Regions from separate parts of the Bacillus sp. VA15 genome, predicted to be linked through region 2. Evidence: predicted binding sites of a transcription regulator. Region 2 holds the regulator's gene; each other region holds the start of a gene.
What was found. Region 2 encodes Rex, which represses fermentation and respiration genes when NADH is low (regulators of the CRP and FNR family bind a similar motif). Its sites were predicted from a motif close to TTGTGAAATATTTCACAA; they were not measured.
Positions count from the first base shown of each region.

Region 1: the regulator Rex is predicted to act here: its motif matches at 1,792-1,809, upstream of AC0DBE_RS18120 (nitrate reductase subunit alpha).
Region 3: the regulator Rex is predicted to act here: its motif matches at 4,143-4,160, upstream of AC0DBE_RS12070 (formate/nitrite transporter family protein).

Region 1 is NZ_JBVQPQ010000008.1:14,798-20,774, forward strand. Features, by position in the region: gene fnr (fumarate/nitrate reduction transcriptional regulator Fnr) at 1-283, shown strand, start outside; gene AC0DBE_RS18110 (YwiC-like family protein) at 317-1,036, opposite strand; gene arfM (Crp/Fnr family transcriptional regulator ArfM) at 1,180-1,656, shown strand; gene AC0DBE_RS18120 (nitrate reductase subunit alpha) at 1,874-5,560, shown strand; gene narH (nitrate reductase subunit beta) at 5,550-5,977, shown strand, end outside.
Region 2 is NZ_JBVQPQ010000005.1:285,646-291,622, forward strand. Features, by position in the region: gene AC0DBE_RS15115 (CPBP family intramembrane glutamic endopeptidase) at 1-733, shown strand, start outside; gene AC0DBE_RS15120 (YdiK family protein) at 730-921, shown strand; gene tatC (twin-arginine translocase subunit TatC) at 959-1,723, opposite strand; gene tatAY (sec-independent protein translocase protein TatAY) at 1,730-1,903, opposite strand; gene AC0DBE_RS15135 (redox-sensing transcriptional repressor Rex) at 1,925-2,572, opposite strand; gene moaC (cyclic pyranopterin monophosphate synthase MoaC) at 2,569-3,081, opposite strand; gene AC0DBE_RS15145 (ABC-F family ATP-binding cassette domain-containing protein) at 3,207-5,135, shown strand; gene tsaD (tRNA (adenosine(37)-N6)-threonylcarbamoyltransferase complex transferase subunit TsaD) at 5,362-5,977, opposite strand, start outside.
Region 3 is NZ_JBVQPQ010000004.1:53,861-59,837, reverse strand. Features, by position in the region: gene vpr (serine protease Vpr) at 1-1,584, opposite strand, end outside; gene AC0DBE_RS12080 (hypothetical protein) at 2,113-2,415, shown strand; gene sacT (sac operon transcriptional antiterminator SacT) at 2,455-3,285, shown strand; gene AC0DBE_RS12070 (formate/nitrite transporter family protein) at 3,324-4,094, opposite strand; gene scrA (PTS system sucrose transporter subunit IIBC) at 4,397-5,782, shown strand; gene sacA (sucrose-6-phosphate hydrolase) at 5,779-5,977, shown strand, end outside.

The DNA.
Region 1 (5,977 bases), on a different contig from region 2:
CGGCAAAAAGGGGGCGCTCTACTCCACCCTTATCCGCTTATCAAACAGCTACGGTGTGGAACGAAGCGATGGCATTCTGATTAACATTGTGCTGACAAATCAAGATTTGGCAAAGTTTTGCGCAGCGGCAAGGGAAAGCGTCAACCGTATGCTGGGGGACCTCCGCAAACAAGGGGTGATTTCGATAGAAGAATCCGGAAAAATTATTTTGCACAAGCGGGACTATTTGCGATGCGAGATCGAGTGTGAAAACTGTCCGCTGGAGATTTGCAATATTGACTGAAAAAACCAAGGACCGCCGGCGGTCCTTGGTTTTTTATCTAGTGATAAACATACAAATGACGGCAAAAAAGAAGCAGGCATTCACGATTTCTAGAATGCCGATCGTTTTCGCGGGCCAGTCCCTTCCGTGAAAAAACCATGCCCGCAAACTGCTTGGGATAAAAGCAAGAAATGCCCATCCTGCTCCGAGAAGAGCGGATAGAAAGGGGGACAGCAGATGGTATCCCCATGACCAGTATGCAAATACGCTGTTTTTTCTCTCCCGGATCACCGACTTCACATAAAAGGAACTTCCGATAAAAAATAAAGCAGATTGAGAAAAAATAAACCAAGCCCAGCCGTCAAGGGTTCCCGTCCCCAGCCAGCAGCTCGCAAGCCCGCCTGAACAAAAGAACAAGACACCCGCAATATCGTTCACTAGCGCCCGTTCATTTTTTCGGCGGGCATAATACATATGAATGAGGAACAGCGGCAATAAAGAAACGCCAACCCAGATGAGCGGCGGCTTATGAAAGACAGGAATAATCAAAAAACAGCAGGCCGGAACACCGTAATAATATATCCACTTTTGATAGGATTTGATCTGCTTCTTTTTCAAAGCAAGCGTGATGGGATAAACCGCCAAGTAAAGGAAAAGCCAGCCTAAGAAGAGCGGAATATGCCAGAAAACGGGGCCTCCCTTGATCATCCCGAGTAAAAATGGAATCAGCAGCATTGCCCATGCGCCGTGCTGGTTCGGAATCAGCGCCTTCATCGAAATCCTCCTTTTTTATTTCATTATAGATGCAGTCATCCTCCCGATAAGTGACATTCATCATACAGGCTGTGAAATACATCACTGCTGTACAGGCTCAATCGAGCTACACTAAAGCTATCCTTAGCACAGGAGGATTTCCTATGAATCAGTGTGACTATTTATTATTTCTGAAACAACTTCCTATGTTTAATGAAGTGCCTCTATCCATTGTCGAAACCTTGCTGAAAAACGGGACGTTTATCCGCGGAACATCTGAGCAGTCTCCACCCTTTCTTCATTCTCAATCCGTTTATATTGTATTAAAAGGCAGTGTCCGTTTTATGGACAGCAGGCTCCCTGAAGGATCGAAAACCGTTGCGCTGTGGGAAAAAGGCGATGTGTTTCCGATTGATGAAAAAGGCGGGCTGTATTTATCGCCTTTTATCTCAGTCAATGCCACTTCAGACATTCTGATTCTCAATATCCCTTACTGCACATTTAAAAAAATGATGTCTTACAATCCGCAGCTGCAAATGAATTTTTTGGGCATGCTTCAGCAAAATGTCTTTTGTTCCTATCAATTATTTTTGCGTTATCTGCACACATCACAGGATGAAAATGCCGAGCCCGGTTCTTAAATAGAGCCGGTTTTTTTGATCTTTGAATGAAAGGCGGCTAATGACTCAGGCGTCCTGCCTGAACGCCGCCTTCATCACATGCTGTGAAAGCCCTTCCTTCTCCTTTATGTGAACATTTTGTGAAAAAAGCAAAGTGTGTGACTTAGTTCACAAGGAAACACGCTGTCTCTGTTTATAGTGAACTTAGCATCACCTGACTCGGAAGGAGTGAACTCTCATGAAGAAAAAGAAAATGAGTCCGTTGTTTAGGAGATTGAACTATTTCTCTCCTATAGAACACCATTCAAATAAACATAGCCAAACCACCCGCGAAGATCGCGATTGGGAGAATGTATACAGAAACAGATGGCAGTACGACAAAGTCGTTCGCTCCACCCACGGCGTCAACTGCACGGGGTCCTGCAGCTGGAATATTTATGTGAAAAACGGAATTGTCACGTGGGAAGGACAAAACTTGAATTATCCATCAACAGGCCCGGATATGCCTGATTTCGAACCGAGGGGCTGTCCGCGGGGGGCAAGTTTTTCATGGTACATCTACAGCCCGCTCCGTGTGAAATATCCATACGTGCGCGGTGTGCTGATCAATTTATGGCGGGAAGCACTGCAGGCCCATCAAAATCCATTGGATGCTTGGAAATCGATCGTTGAAAATCCTGAAAAAGCAAAGTCCTATAAACAGGCGAGAGGGAAAGGCGGTTTTGTGCGCGCTGAATGGCCGGAGGTGCTGAAGCTGATTTCAGCCTCTCTGCTCTATACAGTCATGAAATACGGGCCTGACCGGAACGTCGGCTTTTCCCCGATTCCGGCCATGTCCATGATCAGCCACGCGTCAGGCTCCCGGTTTATGTCTTTAATCGGCGGCCCTATGCTCAGTTTTTATGACTGGTATGCGGATCTTCCTCCGGCGTCCCCGCAAATTTGGGGGGACCAGACGGACGTTCCGGAAAGCAGTGATTGGTACAATTCAGGCTATATCATCACATGGGGCTCCAACGTTCCGTTAACGAGAACGCCTGACGCGCATTTTTTGGCGGAAGCCCGCTATAAAGGCGCTAAAGTCATTTCGATCAGTCCGGATTTTGCGGAATCCTCAAAGTTCGCGGATGACTGGCTGAGTATCCGCCAAGGGACTGACGGGGCGCTTGCGATGGCGATGGGCCACGTCATTTTACAGGAATTTTACGTGAACCAAGAGACGGAACGTTTCATTGAGTACGCAAAGCAATACACGGATTTTCCGTTCTTCGTCACCCTGTCAAAAGAAAATGGCGTATACACAGCGGGGCGTTTTCTGCATGCGAAAGACATCGGGCGGCAGACAAAGCATGATCAGTGGAAGCCTGCGGTCTGGAATGAACAGACAAGCGCATTTGCCATACCGCAAGGGACAATGGGCTCCCGCTGGGACGGACAGCAGAAATGGAACCTGCACATGATCGATGAAGAAACCGGAGACCCGATTGAACCCCGTCTCTCTGTGCTGGGAATAGAGGATGAAATCGGCACGGTGCGCATTCCGTATTTTTCAAATGACGGAAACAAAGTGCTTGAGCGGGATCTTCCTATAAAAAAACTGAACCTGAACGGCGAAGAGGTTTGTGTCACGACCGTGTTTGACTTGATACTGGCCAACTACGGCGTGAACCGGGGCTTCGGCGAACAATCAGCTGTCTCTTATGATGATCCTGAGCCGTTCACGCCTGCCTGGCAGGAACAGATGACAGGAATCAAAAAAGAAGCCGTCATTAAGATAGCCAGAGAGTTTGCCCAAAATGCGATCGATACAGACGGCCGATCCATGATTATCGTAGGGGCGGGGATTAACCACTGGTTCAACTCCGACACGATCTACCGGGCAGTGTTAAATCTCGTATTACTGGTAGGCGCCCAAGGCGTAAACGGCGGAGGCTGGGCCCATTATGTGGGGCAGGAAAAGCTCCGTCCTGCTGAAGGGTGGCAGACGATTGCAAATGCAAAGGACTGGGAGGGCGTGCCCAAGCTGCAAAACGGCACCTCATTTTTCTACTTTGCGACAGACCAGTGGCGTTACGAGGACCAGCCGATCAGTGACTTGGCTTCACCGATCGCTGCGTCATCCCGCTACAAGCATCACGCCGATTACAATGTGCTGGCAGCGCGATTAGGGTGGCTGCCGTCTTATCCGACGTTCAATCAAAATGGCATTGATCTGTACAAAGAAGCTGAAAAAGCGGGTGCAACAACACCTGAAGACGTTGGTGCGTACGTGGCCTCACAACTTCAAGAGAAAAAGCTGAAATTTGCAATTGAAGATCCTGACAATGAAGTGAATTTCCCAAGAAATCTCTTTGTATGGCGGGCAAATCTGATTTCCAGCTCAGGAAAAGGGCATGAATATTTTCTCAAGCACCTGCTGGGGACGACGAATGGCTTGATGAATGACGACAGCGACAGCATCCGTCCTGAAGAAATCAAATGGAGGGAGCAGGCACCGGAAGGAAAGCTCGACTTGTTAATCAATCTCGATTTTCGAATGGCCGGTACGGCGCTGTATTCCGATATCGTGCTGCCGGCGGCGACATGGTATGAAAAACACGATCTCAGCAGCACAGATATGCACCCGTTCATTCATCCTTTTGCTCCGGCGATCTCGGCTCCGTGGGAATCAAAGTCAGACTGGGATATTTTCAAAGCACTGTCAAAAGCCGTTTCTGATCTGGCAGAAGAAGTCGATATGGAGCCGGTGAAAGAAGTTGTAGCGACACCGCTCCTCCATGACACCATGCAGGAATTGGCCCAGCCGTTCGGCAAAATCAATGACTGGAGCAAGGGTGAATGTGAAGCCATTCCGGGAAAAACGATGCCGAACATCCAAGTCGTTGAACGGGATTACAAGCACATTTTTCATAAAATGACCGCGCTCGGACCTCAGGCCGGTTTAAAACCGAGCGGCACAAAAGGGATGAGCTGGTCGATAGCCGATGAATATGAATCACTCAAAAAGAGACTGGGAGAAATTACCTCGGACAGCGTTGCAAAGGGATGTCCGAATATAAGTGAAGCAAAGCAGGCGGCAGAAGCGATTTTAACCCTATCGTCCACTTCAAATGGAAAAGTCGCCGTGAAAGCATGGGAATCACTTGAAAACATCACAAACCTGAAGCTGAAAGACCTGGCGGAAGAACGGGAGGAAGAATGCTTTACGTTCGAGCAAATTACAGCCCAGCCGAAAACGGTCATCACGTCTCCGGCATTTACAGGCTCAGAAAAAGGCGGACGCAGGTACTCGCCGTTTACAACGAACGTAGAAAAATTAATCCCGTGGCGAACACTGACCGGAAGGCAATCTTATTATGTCGATCATGAACTGATGATGGAATTCGGTGAAACAATGGCGACATTTAAACCGATCCTCCAGCATCGTCCGTTTCTGAGCAAGCGGCCTGATCAAGAGGGCAAAGAAATCGTCCTCAATTATTTGACGCCGCATAATAAATGGTCTGTCCACAGCATGTATTTTGATTCTTTGCCGATGCTGACGCTATTCCGTGGCGGGCCGACTGTGTGGATGAATAAAGATGATGCAGAGGACACAGATATCAAAGACAACGATTGGATTGAATGCTTTAACAGAAATGGTGTTGTCGTCGCAAGAGCGGTTTTGTCTCACCGGATTCCTAAAGGAATGGCGTTTATGCATCATGCCCAGGACCGCCACATCAACGTGCCCGGCACAAAACTAACGAATAACCGCGGAGGCACCCATAACAGCCCGACAAGGATTCACGTCAAGCCGACACAGATGATCGGGGGCTATGCCCAGCTCAGCTACGGCTTTAACTATTACGGTCCAACAGGGAATCAGCGCGACCTGAATGTCGTCATCCGCAAGCTGAAGGAGGTCGATTGGCTTGAAGATTAAAGCGCAAATCGGTATGGTCATGAACTTGGATAAATGCATCGGCTGCCACACGTGCAGCGTCACCTGCAAAAACACGTGGACAAACCGTGCCGGTGCGGAATATATGTACTTTAATAATGTAGAAACAAAGCCGGGCATCGGCTACCCGAAGCAATGGGAGGACCAGGACAAATATAAAGGCGGCTGGACATTGAAAAAAGGAAAGCTCGAGCTGAAATCAGGCCCGAAAACCAATCGGCTTGCTGGCCTTTTCTATAACCCGAATCAGCCGTCGATTGATGATTACTATGAACCTTGGAACTATGATTATGAAACATTAACAAACAGCCCACAGAAAAAGCACCAGCCTGTGGCGCGCCCGAAATCATCCTTGACGGGGGATTTCATGAATATCGAATGGGGCCCGAACTGGGAGGA
Region 2 (5,977 bases):
GAGAAAACAGTATTGGTTTATTATTTTGACATATATCATCATGCAGTTTTCCGCATTAATCGGGATTCCCTTGTTATTTAAATTCGGTTATGCCGGAGGACAGCCTACCAAGGAGAATATGCTGCATGCACAAGGATTATGGTCCGTTATCAGCTTTATCGCCTGTCTCGTTGTCGTTCTGCTCATTCTGAGAACTGTTCCGAAAACAACGCTGCGAAACGGCCGGAAAGACTCCGTCGGACTTTCTATCCTTTGGGCGATAGCCGGTTTTTTCATTGCCCTTTTCTCTCAAGGAATAGCAGGCTCTATTGAATATTATGTATTCGGCATCGGAAGAGAATCAGAAAATACACAAGCTATTCTGGATGTCATTCAGGCAGTCCCGCTCATGATTATGGTTTCTTCTGTCGTCGGGCCTATATTAGAAGAAATCATCTTCAGAAAAATCATTTTCGGCACACTGTACGAAAAAACGAATTTCTTCTTTGCCGGACTGATCAGCTCGGTTATTTTCGGTATTGTTCACGCTGATTTGAAGCATCTTCTTCTTTATACAGCAATGGGTTTTACCTTTGCATTTTTATATGCGAGAACAAAACGGATATGGGTGCCGATTTTCGCCCATGTCATGATGAATACATTTGTCGTCATCATGCAGCTTGAGCCTGTTCAGAACTACCTTGAACAGCAGAGCACACAAATGCAATTGATTATTGGAGGATTATTTTTATGAGAAACCCGGTAGTTTGGGGAATGATCTACTTTGCCGTAGGGTGCATCTTTACTTATCTTGCCGCAAGCTCGCCAGGCAGCATGTGGTCATTTTACTCCATCCTGCTGATGGTGTTCGCCGCTTACAACATCAGCATTTCTTTTAAGATGTTCGCCTTTTCATTTAAAATTAAAAAGAACCAGAAATAAAGAAAATCCATTTCTCTCATGAGAAATGGATTTTTTATTATTGCCCGGAAGACACGTCCTGATCGGCAGCACTGCTTTTCTGCGCTTTCCGATAGGCTGCCTTCGATATAAGAATACTGATTTCATATAAAATCAACAGTGGAACAGTGACCATCATATGAGACAAAAGCTCAGGCGGTGTAATTAGGGCAGCGATCACAAGCAGCGTAAAATACGCATACTTTCTGATTTTCGCTAAGAACATCGGTGTCACAATTCCAAGCCTGGTCATAAACATGAGGATGACCGGCATTTGGAACAGCAGTCCAAACGGAATCGTCAGCTGCAAAAGAAAATGAAAATATTCATTAATTCCGATCACCTGATTGACATTCAAATCCTGAGAGATCCGCTTCATAAAATCAACAACAAAAGGAAATAAAATATAATATGAAAAAGATAAGCCCGCTAAAAACAGCAAAATAGAGATCGGAATGTAGCTGAGCGTTACTTTGCGCTCTTTCTCATAGAGGCCTGGACTCACAAAAGCCCAAAGCTGATAAAGAATAATCGGTGAGGTCAGGACAATCCCGATGATAAACGCGAATTGCATAAACACAAAAAGCGGGTCTGTCAGATTAAACGCATTAAGCGTAAGCTCCTTCGCTTCATCCGTTTTTTGCAGATAAACAATCATGGGCTTCGCTAAAAAAAATCCTGCGATAGAGAAAACGACAAATGCCAGTGCCACAACCAGCAATCGTTTTCGAAGCTCAGCAATATGTTCCAGCAGCGACATTTGATTCACTTTCATTCGTGTCATCCTAACTTACTGATCTTCTTTCTTTTTTTCCTCGTCATCACTCGTTAATCCTTTAGTAGCATTTTTGAATTCACGAAGTGTGTCTCCAGCAGCTTTCCCCAGTTCAGGCAGCTTTTTGGGACCGAAGATGATCAGAGCAACGATTGCGATAACAGCAAGGCTTCCAGGACCGATCGGCATATTTGGGCTCCTCCTTTCCCTCTATTCGATTTCCTCTAAAACTGAATAATGCTTCAAGAAATAAACCAGTGACTGAAGCTCTACAGCTAAATCTATATGATGAATTCGAATGTGTTCCGGCACATTCAAACGGGCCGGCGTAAAATTAAGGATTCCCTTGATTCCTAACGCGACCAATCTGTCTGTAATGGATTGAGCGGCAACTGCTGGCACTGTAAGAATGGCAACTGATTCATTTTTTACGTGTTGTTCAAGGTCGTCAAGGTTATAGACAGGCACGCCGCCTACCTCAGTTCCTATTTTACTCTCATTTATATCAAAAGCCATAGAAATTTTTGTGTTATTATTTTTTGTGAAATTATAGTGAAGAAATGCCGTTCCCAAGTTCCCCACACCAATCAAGATGACATCTGTCATCTCATCCTGATCAAGCGTTTTTCGGAAAAATGACAGCAAATAATCCACATTATATCCATATCCTTTTTTGCCAAGAGCTCCAAAATAGGAAAAATCCCTGCGAATCGTGGCAGAATCAACCTTTACGGCATCACTGAGTTCAGCGGATGATACACGCTGTTTTCCTGACGCATGCAGATTCTTTAAAAAGCGATAGTAAAGCGGCAGCCGTTTTGCCGTCGCCTGCGGAATTTTTGATTGATCCTTATTCATTTTTGGTCCTCCACATTATACTCGGATAGTTCTCTTTTAAAGTCACCGTTTTTCCCGCCTGTCTTCTCCAGCAAGAAAGTAGGGCCGATGACCATTCCCTTATCAAGGGCCTTGCACATATCGTAAACGGTAAGAGCGCACACCGATGCAGAAGTGAGCGCTTCCATTTCCACACCTGTACTCCCTTTCGTTTTGACCTGTGCTTTTATATGAAGTATAACTTCTGCTTCTTTTATTTTCCAGTCAAACGATATATCTACCCCGCTCAGTGAAAGCGGATGGCACATCGGAATGATATTCGACGTTTGCTTTGCGGCCATAATGCCTGCCACCTGCGCAACAGCCAGTACATCTCCTTTGCCGATATCATGACTTTGTATTTTCTCGTACACTTCATTTTTCATGTGTACGCTTGAAACAGCCGCCGCAGTACGGACAGTCGAAGATTTTTCGCTGATGTCCACCATCTGGGCTCTGCCCTGTTCATTAAAATGAGAAAATCCATTCATATTAAAACTCTCCTTAAACAGATCATACACTATTTTCTTCTCTATGTCTTATTCAGCCAATGTATTGTTTGCTGACTTCTGGTTCATAAGCTACACTTAACTTATTATAGCAGAGGTGAAATAATATGATGATCTTACAAGTTAATCAGCTATCCAAATCATTTGGTGCTGATACTATTTTAAACAATATAAAGCTGGAAGTCAGAAATCGTGATCGCGTCGCCATTGTAGGAAGAAATGGCGCGGGAAAATCCACGCTGCTTAAAATTATCGCAGGCCAGCTTTCGTATGAAAAGGGCGAACTCATTAAACCGAAAGATATTACAATGGGATATCTTGCCCAGCATACGGGCTTGGATTCTAAGCTTACCATAAAAGAAGAACTGCTGACTGTTTTTGACCACTTAAAAGCAATGGAAAAGGAAATGCGGGCTATCGAAGAAAAAATGGCGGCAGCTGATCCTGGTGAATTGGAAAGCATCATGAAAACCTATGACCGGCTTCAGCAGGAATTTAAAGATAAAGGCGGCTATCAATATGAAGCGGATGTCAGATCTGTGCTTCACGGACTTGGTTTCAGCCATTTTGACGATTCAACACAGGTGCAAAGCCTCAGCGGGGGGCAGAAAACAAGGCTGGCCCTTGGTAAGCTTCTGTTAACACAGCCTGATTTGCTCATTCTCGATGAGCCGACAAACCATCTCGATATTGATACACTAACCTGGCTTGAACATTATTTGCAAGGCTATTCAGGCGCCATTCTCATCGTTTCGCATGACCGCTACTTTTTGGACAAAGTAGTAAACCAAGTATACGAGGTATCAAGAGCTGAAAGCAAAAAATATCACGGCAACTACAGCGCTTATCTCGACCAAAAAGCCGCGCAGTATGAAAAAGATCTTAAAGTGTATGAAAAGCAGCAGGATGAAATCGCAAAGCTTCAAGACTTCGTAGACCGAAATCTTGCGAGAGCTTCTACCACAAAAAGAGCGCAAAGCCGCCGAAAGCAGCTGGAGCGAATGGAAGTCATGTCAAAACCGCTCGGCGATGAAAAATCCGCAAACTTTCATTTTGATATTACAAAACAGAGCGGAAATGAAGTCCTGCGCGTTCAGGATCTCACAATCAGCTATGAAAACCAGCCGCCGCTTTTAACAGAAGTGTCGTTCAAGCTCACAAGAGGAGAAAGCGCCGCTCTTGTCGGCCCTAACGGAATCGGTAAATCGACATTGCTGAAAACATTAATGGACACCCTAAAGCCAGATCAAGGAACAATCTCATACGGCTCGAATGTCAGTGTCGGCTACTATGATCAGGAGCAGGCTGAACTGACTTCCTCTAAACGCGTCCTTGATGAGCTGTGGGATGAGTACCCTGGTCTTCCGGAGAAAGAAATCCGAACTTGTCTCGGCAATTTCTTATTCTCCGGAGATGATGTACTGAAACCCGTCCATTCACTGAGCGGGGGTGAGAAAGCAAGATTGGCCCTTGCTAAGCTGATGCTTCAAAAAGCTAATTTTCTCATCCTTGATGAACCGACGAACCATCTGGACTTAGACAGCAAAGAAGTTCTTGAAAACGCGCTGATTGATTATCCAGGCACACTGTTATTTGTCTCTCATGACAGATATTTTATTAACAGAATCGCCACAAGAGTATTGGAGCTTTCTTCAAATCATATAGAAGAGTATCTGGGAGATTACGATTATTATACGGAGAAAAAAACAGAGCAGCTTGAATTGGAGAAAATGAATCAGCAAGAGGAAATAGAAAAAACGCCTGCTGCGGTAAAGTCTGACTCCAAACGTTCTTACGAGGAAGAAAAAGAATGGAAAAAGAAAGAGCGCCAACGGCTCCGCCGGATTGAAGAAATTGAAACCACTGTTCAAACTATTGAAGAAAACATTAGTCATAACGATGAATTGCTATGTGATCCGGAAGTCTATCAAGACCATGAAAAGGTACAAGCCATCCATGCAGACAACGAGAAACTCAATCAGGAGCTGGAAACTCTTTTGTCTGAATGGGAAGAACTATCCACAGAAGAAGATTAAAAAAGTCAAGCACCTCTTTTTAGAGGTGCTTTTTTATCCACAGAAAATAACCTTATAAACAAACAAAGTAAACGCTTTATACACATTATCCACAAAATATTCTGAATTTATCCACTTTATTAACAGTGTCTTCAGCCCTTTATCCATCGATATCTTCATAATTACTAACAGATATGTGGATAAATTGAGAATTATCTGTTAATAACAGATAAAAAGCCTCACTCCGTTAGGTCGTGAGACTTTGATAAGAAGTCAATTCAAGGCCAGGCTGGCCATTCATATCATATGCACCGCGAATTCCCTTCTCAAAAGCAATTGTACCAGCTGCAGCGATCATCGCAGCATTATCCGTACATAATGCTAACGGAGGAATGACAAGCGTAATCCCCTCATGCTGGGCAAATTCCTTTTCTAATGCAGCTCTGAGGCCTCTATTTGCAGCTACTCCTCCAGCTAAAAGGACTTGTTTGACACCATATTCCTTTGCCGCACGCGCCGTTTTTGTTACCAAGACATCTATTACGCTATTTTGGAAACTGGCAGACAAATCTTCCGGAGCAATCTCCTGTCCTTTTTGAGACGCATTATGAAGCGTATTGATCACCGCAGACTTCAACCCGCTGAAACTGAAATTGTAAGAGCCTTCTTCGAGCCATGCGCGAGGAAGCGGAATATTGTCATTCCCTTTTTCAGCAAGCTTGTCAATTTGCGGTCCACCCGGATACGGCAGTCCCATCGTTCGCGCCACTTTATCGTAGGCTTCTCCTGCTGCATCATCGAGAGTTTCTCCAATGACTTCAAATGATCCGTGCTCCTTCATATAAACCAATTCCGTATGGCCT
Region 3 (5,977 bases), on a different contig from region 2:
TCCGTACCCGTATGGGTTGTTAGGATCGTGTGTCGGGATGGTGCTGACGATATTGACGCCTGGTGCGGAAATATCAGGTTTAATCATCCACGTATCCATAACAGGGCCGCGTGATGAGAAATCAGCCACTTGCTCACCGAGCGATTTTGAGACCGTCAACTTGAATGTTGTTTTTGTCTCACCAGCTTTTATGGCGCTGACGAGTTTCTCACCGTCTTCTAATGAAAGCTTAATCGTTGGCACAGACATGCCTGGCACATTGGATTCAATTTCTCCAGTGAGGTTGTTATACACAACCATGCCGATGGCGCCGGCTTTTTTAGCATGATCCGCTTTATCCACAAATGCAATGCTGCCTCGTTTGACAACGGCGACTTTTCCTGTCAGATCTTTTCCTTCAAAGTCCTTTGCTTCGCCGATTCCCGCTTCAACAAGCTCAATTTCTTTGTTATTGAGCGCCTTGACATCGTCCTCTTTGTTATAGCCCATCACTTTTGCTGAAGAGTAGGAGCCGAAAGTGACGGCATATTCGTTGAGCGGCAGCTGGGTCGCACCGACAGAAATCGCTTCTCTTGATGTGCCAGGTGATCCGACTGTCCAGCCGTTCGGTCCGCTGTTGCCGTTTGACGTAACAGCGACAACGCCTTCTGACATGGCCCAGTCAAGCGCTGTGCTTGTCGCCCAGTCCGGGTTGTTTAATGAGTTTCCGAGAGACAGGTTCATCACATCTGCTCCGTCCTGTACAGCACGTTCCACGCCGGCAATGACGTTTTCTGTTGTGCCGCTTCCGCCAGGACCTAACACGCGGTAAGCGAGAAGTGTGGCATCAGGCGCAACCCCTTTAATCGTTCCGTTTGCGGCCACAGTTCCGGCTACGTGTGTTCCGTGGTCAGTTGCTCCGCCTCTCGGATCACCTGTTGGTGTTTCTTTTGGATCGTAATCATTGTCTACAAAATCGTATCCTTTATATTGTCCGAAGTTTTTCTTCAGATCAGGGTGATTGTATTCAACCCCGGTATCAATAATGGCCACCTTGACGCCTTTTCCTGTGTAGCCTAAATCCCATGCATCGTTTGCTCCGATATACGGCGCGCTGTCATCCATTTGCGGAGATACGGCGTCCTCGGAGATCGTGACGTCTTTATCCTTTATATTGTCTGTTTTGTATGTGACGTTCGGGTATACTGCCTTAACGTCTTTTACCGCGAGAAGTTTTGGAATCTCATTAGCTGGGAGCTTCATAGAAAAGCCTGAGAATACCTGCTCATATTCCCGGTTAACTTTCCCGTTTTTCACCGCTTTGAGGGCTTTGTTTTTTGCTGTGGTGCGAGCGGTTTTTAGCTTGCTTTTCGTTTGGCTTTCTCCCGCTTCCTTCGCCTCTGCCAAGGATTTTTCTTTTAATTCCACGATAACGGTTGTTTTTTTGCTTGTTGTCGTGTCGATATCACCGAATACCTCGGCTTTTTCCAGGTCAGCCGACGTTTTTGAAGAAGCCGGAGCTGCCTGTACTCCTGTCATACCTGTGGATAACGCAAAAAATACAACAAAACTTAGAAGCAGAAAGCGAATGATCCCCTTTTTCAATGTGTTTCCCCCTTTGTGTTTAGAAAAAATGTTATAGATCTAGTATATATTTCTTGAAAATTCAAAAAAATCCTTGTGTCATTTGGACCATTTATTGGATTTTGTTTGTGTATAAGGAAGGAGTTATACACAGAACCCTGTGTATAAGTGAATAAACCTGTGTATATATATAGTTGGGAATATATGTTCTTATACAAAATATAGATAGGGTTTGTGGACATGTGGATATCTATTGTGATTAAGTTGTTCTTATCTTTGGGATAACTTGTGTATAAAGTTTTTAAAGCAGTTCTCCAATTTTCATTTCATTTCTTTCAGCTTTCAACAAAACTTCTAAAAACTAGTTGGTTTTTTCACTCATATTGTGACAAAGAATTCTCTTTCCGCAGTCTATTATAGAGTCATGAGTTTTGCTAGAGCCGCTAGTTTGCGAGAAAAGAAATCGGCCGTCTTTTCCCGTGGGCTGCGGCTGAGAAAACGGGCTGCTAAAAGGCTGCCTGCCAAAAAGAAGCGGAGGGATGTTTTTCTATGAAACGTTTGCTTGTATCTTTACGGGTGTGGATGGTCTTTTTGATGAACTGGGTGACGCCGGACAGAAAAACTGCGGCTGCCGCAGTCTATTCGGCTCAGCGTACATACCAAAGAAAAGCGGCGGTGCAGGCCGCGGGACTTGTTTCGTTTTATGAGTGGCGGATGGCTGTGAATGAGGAAGAAAAGCAGAAAGCGAAAGCCGCCGCGCTTTATAAAAGAAGATGTTTGCAAGCCTTCAAGGAATCGCCAAAGCAGGAGAGAGCTGGCCCGCATCTTTACATGGCGGTCAAAAGGAGGTAAAATCCCAGTCAAAAGCTAATTGGCGGGAGAGATAGCCTCTTGAAAATCTATAAAGTACTAAACAACAATGCGGCTTTGATAAAAGAGGATGATCAGGAAAAAATCGTGATGGGGCCAGGGATCGCTTTTCAAAAAAAGAAAAATGACCTCATCCCTATGAATAAAGTGGAAAAGATCTTTGTCGTGCACGACGAGAATGAAAAGTTTAAACAAATTCTGCAAACGCTGCCGGAGGAGCATATTGAAATAGCTGAGGATATCATCAGCCATGCGGAAGGAGAGCTCGTGGCGCCGCTGAGCGACCACATTCATATCGCGCTTTCTGACCATTTGTCCTTTGCGATCGAAAGGATTCAAAATGGGCTGCTTGTGCAGAATAAATTGCTGCATGAGATAAAAGCGCTCTATAAAAAAGAATACGAGATCGGCCTGTGGGCGATCGGACATGTAAAAGAGACATTGGGCGTGTCTCTTCCTGAAGATGAAGCGGGTTATATTGCCCTTCACATCCATACGGCGAAAATGGATGCGGAGAGCATGTATTCAGCGCTGAAGCATACGACCATGATCAAAGAAATGATAGAGAAAATAGAACAATACTTTAATCGAAAGGTGGATGAAAACAGCATTTCCTATCAACGCCTTGTCACGCATTTGCGATACGCGGTCAGCCGGTTGGAATCAAATGAAGCGCTCCATCGTATGGACGAGGAGATGCTTTATTTCATCCAAAAAAAGTATTCATTTGCCTATCAATGTGCGCTGGAGCTGGCGGAGTTTTTGAAAAGTGAATATCAATTACATTTGCCGGACTCCGAGGCCGGTTATATCACGCTGCATGTCCAGCGTCTTCAAGATCTCTCGGAATAACCGCTTTGACTTGCAGGGAGTGATCTCTGGAAGTTTTTTTATTTATCGGGATTGAGCGTGTAGTACATCCAGCCCATCATTACCATTCCCGCGGTCAGATTGCCGAGCGTAACGGGAATTAAGTTTCTGACTGCTCCCATTACTGTCACTGTATCAGGGTGCTCGATCAAAAGTGAGATGGCGAATGTGCACATATTGGCAATGCTGTGTTCAAAGCCGGAAATAAAGAAGCAGAAAACGAAAAGCATCATGGCAAACAGCTTTGCTCCTTCCCCTTTGAGAGACATCGGAATGAAAAAGGCGAGGCACACAAGCCAATTGCACAGCATTCCTCTGAAAAACAGTTCGGAAGCGGGCGGCTCCATTTTGTGCTCTGCCAGATGAATCAAAAAGGAATGAACAGAAGCCTCCTCAAAAAGTCCTGTCGCGCTGATCAGAATGGCAAATAGAATGGCGCCGATCAAATTGCCGGCATAGCTTGACATCCATAGGTACAGAGTGTCGCGCCAGCGGATTTTTTTTCGGAGCGCGGTATATGTGAAATAAAAGGTGTTGCCGGTAAATAAATCTCCGCCCCCGTAAGCAATCAGCAGAATAGCGGCCCCGAATGTGACGGCGGCTGCCGGAAAAGCAAACGGAGAATCCGCCATAAAGAAATAGCTGCCTGTTTTGCTTGCGGCTGTAATGCCGAATCCGATAAACATGCTGGCCAAAATGGATCTGAGCACATAACGGATTTTGCTAGAAACAAATATGTTTTGTTTGTTCAAAGCGTACTGTTCAACCTTTTGCAATGCTTGAGTTTCCATTGTCTTTTTCCTGCTTTCTCTGATGGTTGAGCATAGTATAACACGATATTGTGAAATGTTTCACAAATATTTTTTACGAATTTTTGTCTAAATGTTTTATCAAACTTTTTAACTAAAAAAATAGTTGACGAAAACGCTGTCATGATTTATGATGAAAGCGTATTCTCAATCTAAATAAGCGGGATTGTGACTGGTAAAGCAGGCAAGACCTAAAATTTGCGTAAATGAAAAAGGATCGCTGTGTCCTTTATTCGTTGGCGAATTTTAGGTCTTTTTTGTTTAAATAAAAGGGGGAGAAACAGATGGATTACAAAGAGACTGCCAAACGCCTCATTGAACTTCTCGGGGGGAAAGATAACATTATCAGCGCGGCTCATTGTGCAACAAGACTGCGTTTAGTGATGAAAGATGAATCAAAGATAGATCAAGCACAAGTAGAAGAGCTTGATGGCGTAAAAGGCGCTTTCAGCAGCTCTGGCCAGTACCAGATCATTTTCGGAACAGGCCTTGTCAATAAGGTGTACGATGCTTTTTCTAAGGAAGCCGATACTGAGCGTGAAGAACACGTAAATCATCAGGATGCAGCAAAAGAAAAACTGAATCCCGCTGCGAGATTTGCGAAAACGCTTTCTAATATTTTCGTTCCAATCATCCCGGCTATTGTGGCCAGCGGCCTATTAATGGGATTACTGGGTATGATCAATGCGTTTCATTGGATGAGCAAGGATTCTGCACTGCTGCAGCTGCTCGATATGTTCTCAAGTGCGGCATTTATTTTCTTGCCGATTTTAATCGGGGTCAGTGCTTCAAAAGAGTTTGGCAGCAACCCTTACTTGGGAGCGGTCATCGGGGGTATCATGATTCATCCGACGCTTTTGAATCCATGGGGTTTGGCGGAAGCAACACCTGATTATATGCATCTTTTCGGATTTGATATCGCGCTTCTCGGCTACCAGGGAACTGTTATCCCTGTCCTGTTGGCGGTTTATGTGATGAGCAAGGTAGAGAAATGGACAAGAAAAGTGGTTCCGCATGCGGTAGATTTGCTTGTTACACCTTTTGTTACAGTGATTGTCACCGGGTTTGTCGCTTTTATCGCGATTGGTCCTTTGGGCAGAGCACTTGGCTCCGGCATTACGGTTGCTTTAACTTATGTATATGACCATGCCGGTTTTGTTGCGGGTCTGATTTTCGGGGGCACGTATTCACTCATCGTTTTGACAGGTGTTCATCACAGCTTCCATGCGATTGAGGCAGGGCTTATTGCAGATATAGGCAAAAACTACTTGCTGCCGATCTGGTCAATGGCGAATGTCGCACAGGGCGGGGCGGGCCTTGCCGTTTTCTTTATGGCGAAAAAGGCAAAGACAAAAGAAATCGCGCTTCCGGCTGCATTTTCCGCTTTTCTCGGCATTACTGAGCCAGTTATATTCGGAGTCAATCTTCGCTACCGAAAACCATTTATCGCCGCGATGATCGGAGGCGCATTGGGCGGTGCATATGTCGTCTTTACACATGTTGCTGCAAACGCTTACGGGTTAACGGGTATTCCGATGATCGCTATTGCGGCGCCGTTTGGCTTTGGCAACTTGATCAACTATCTGATTGGAATGGCGATTGCGGCAGTGTCAGCGTTCATTGCAGCGTTTATCATGAAAATTAATGAGGATGAGGGGAGAAAAAAATGACAGCACATGATCAGGAGCTTCGTCGCCGGGCTTATGAAGAAGTGGAGAAAAATGAACCTATTGCTAATAGCGATCCGCACCGCCAGCATTTTCACATTATGCCGCCGGTTGGTCTGCTGAATGACCCGAATGGCGTGATATATTGGAAGGGCAGCTATCATGTGTTTTTCCAGTGGCAGCCGTTTCAGACGGGGC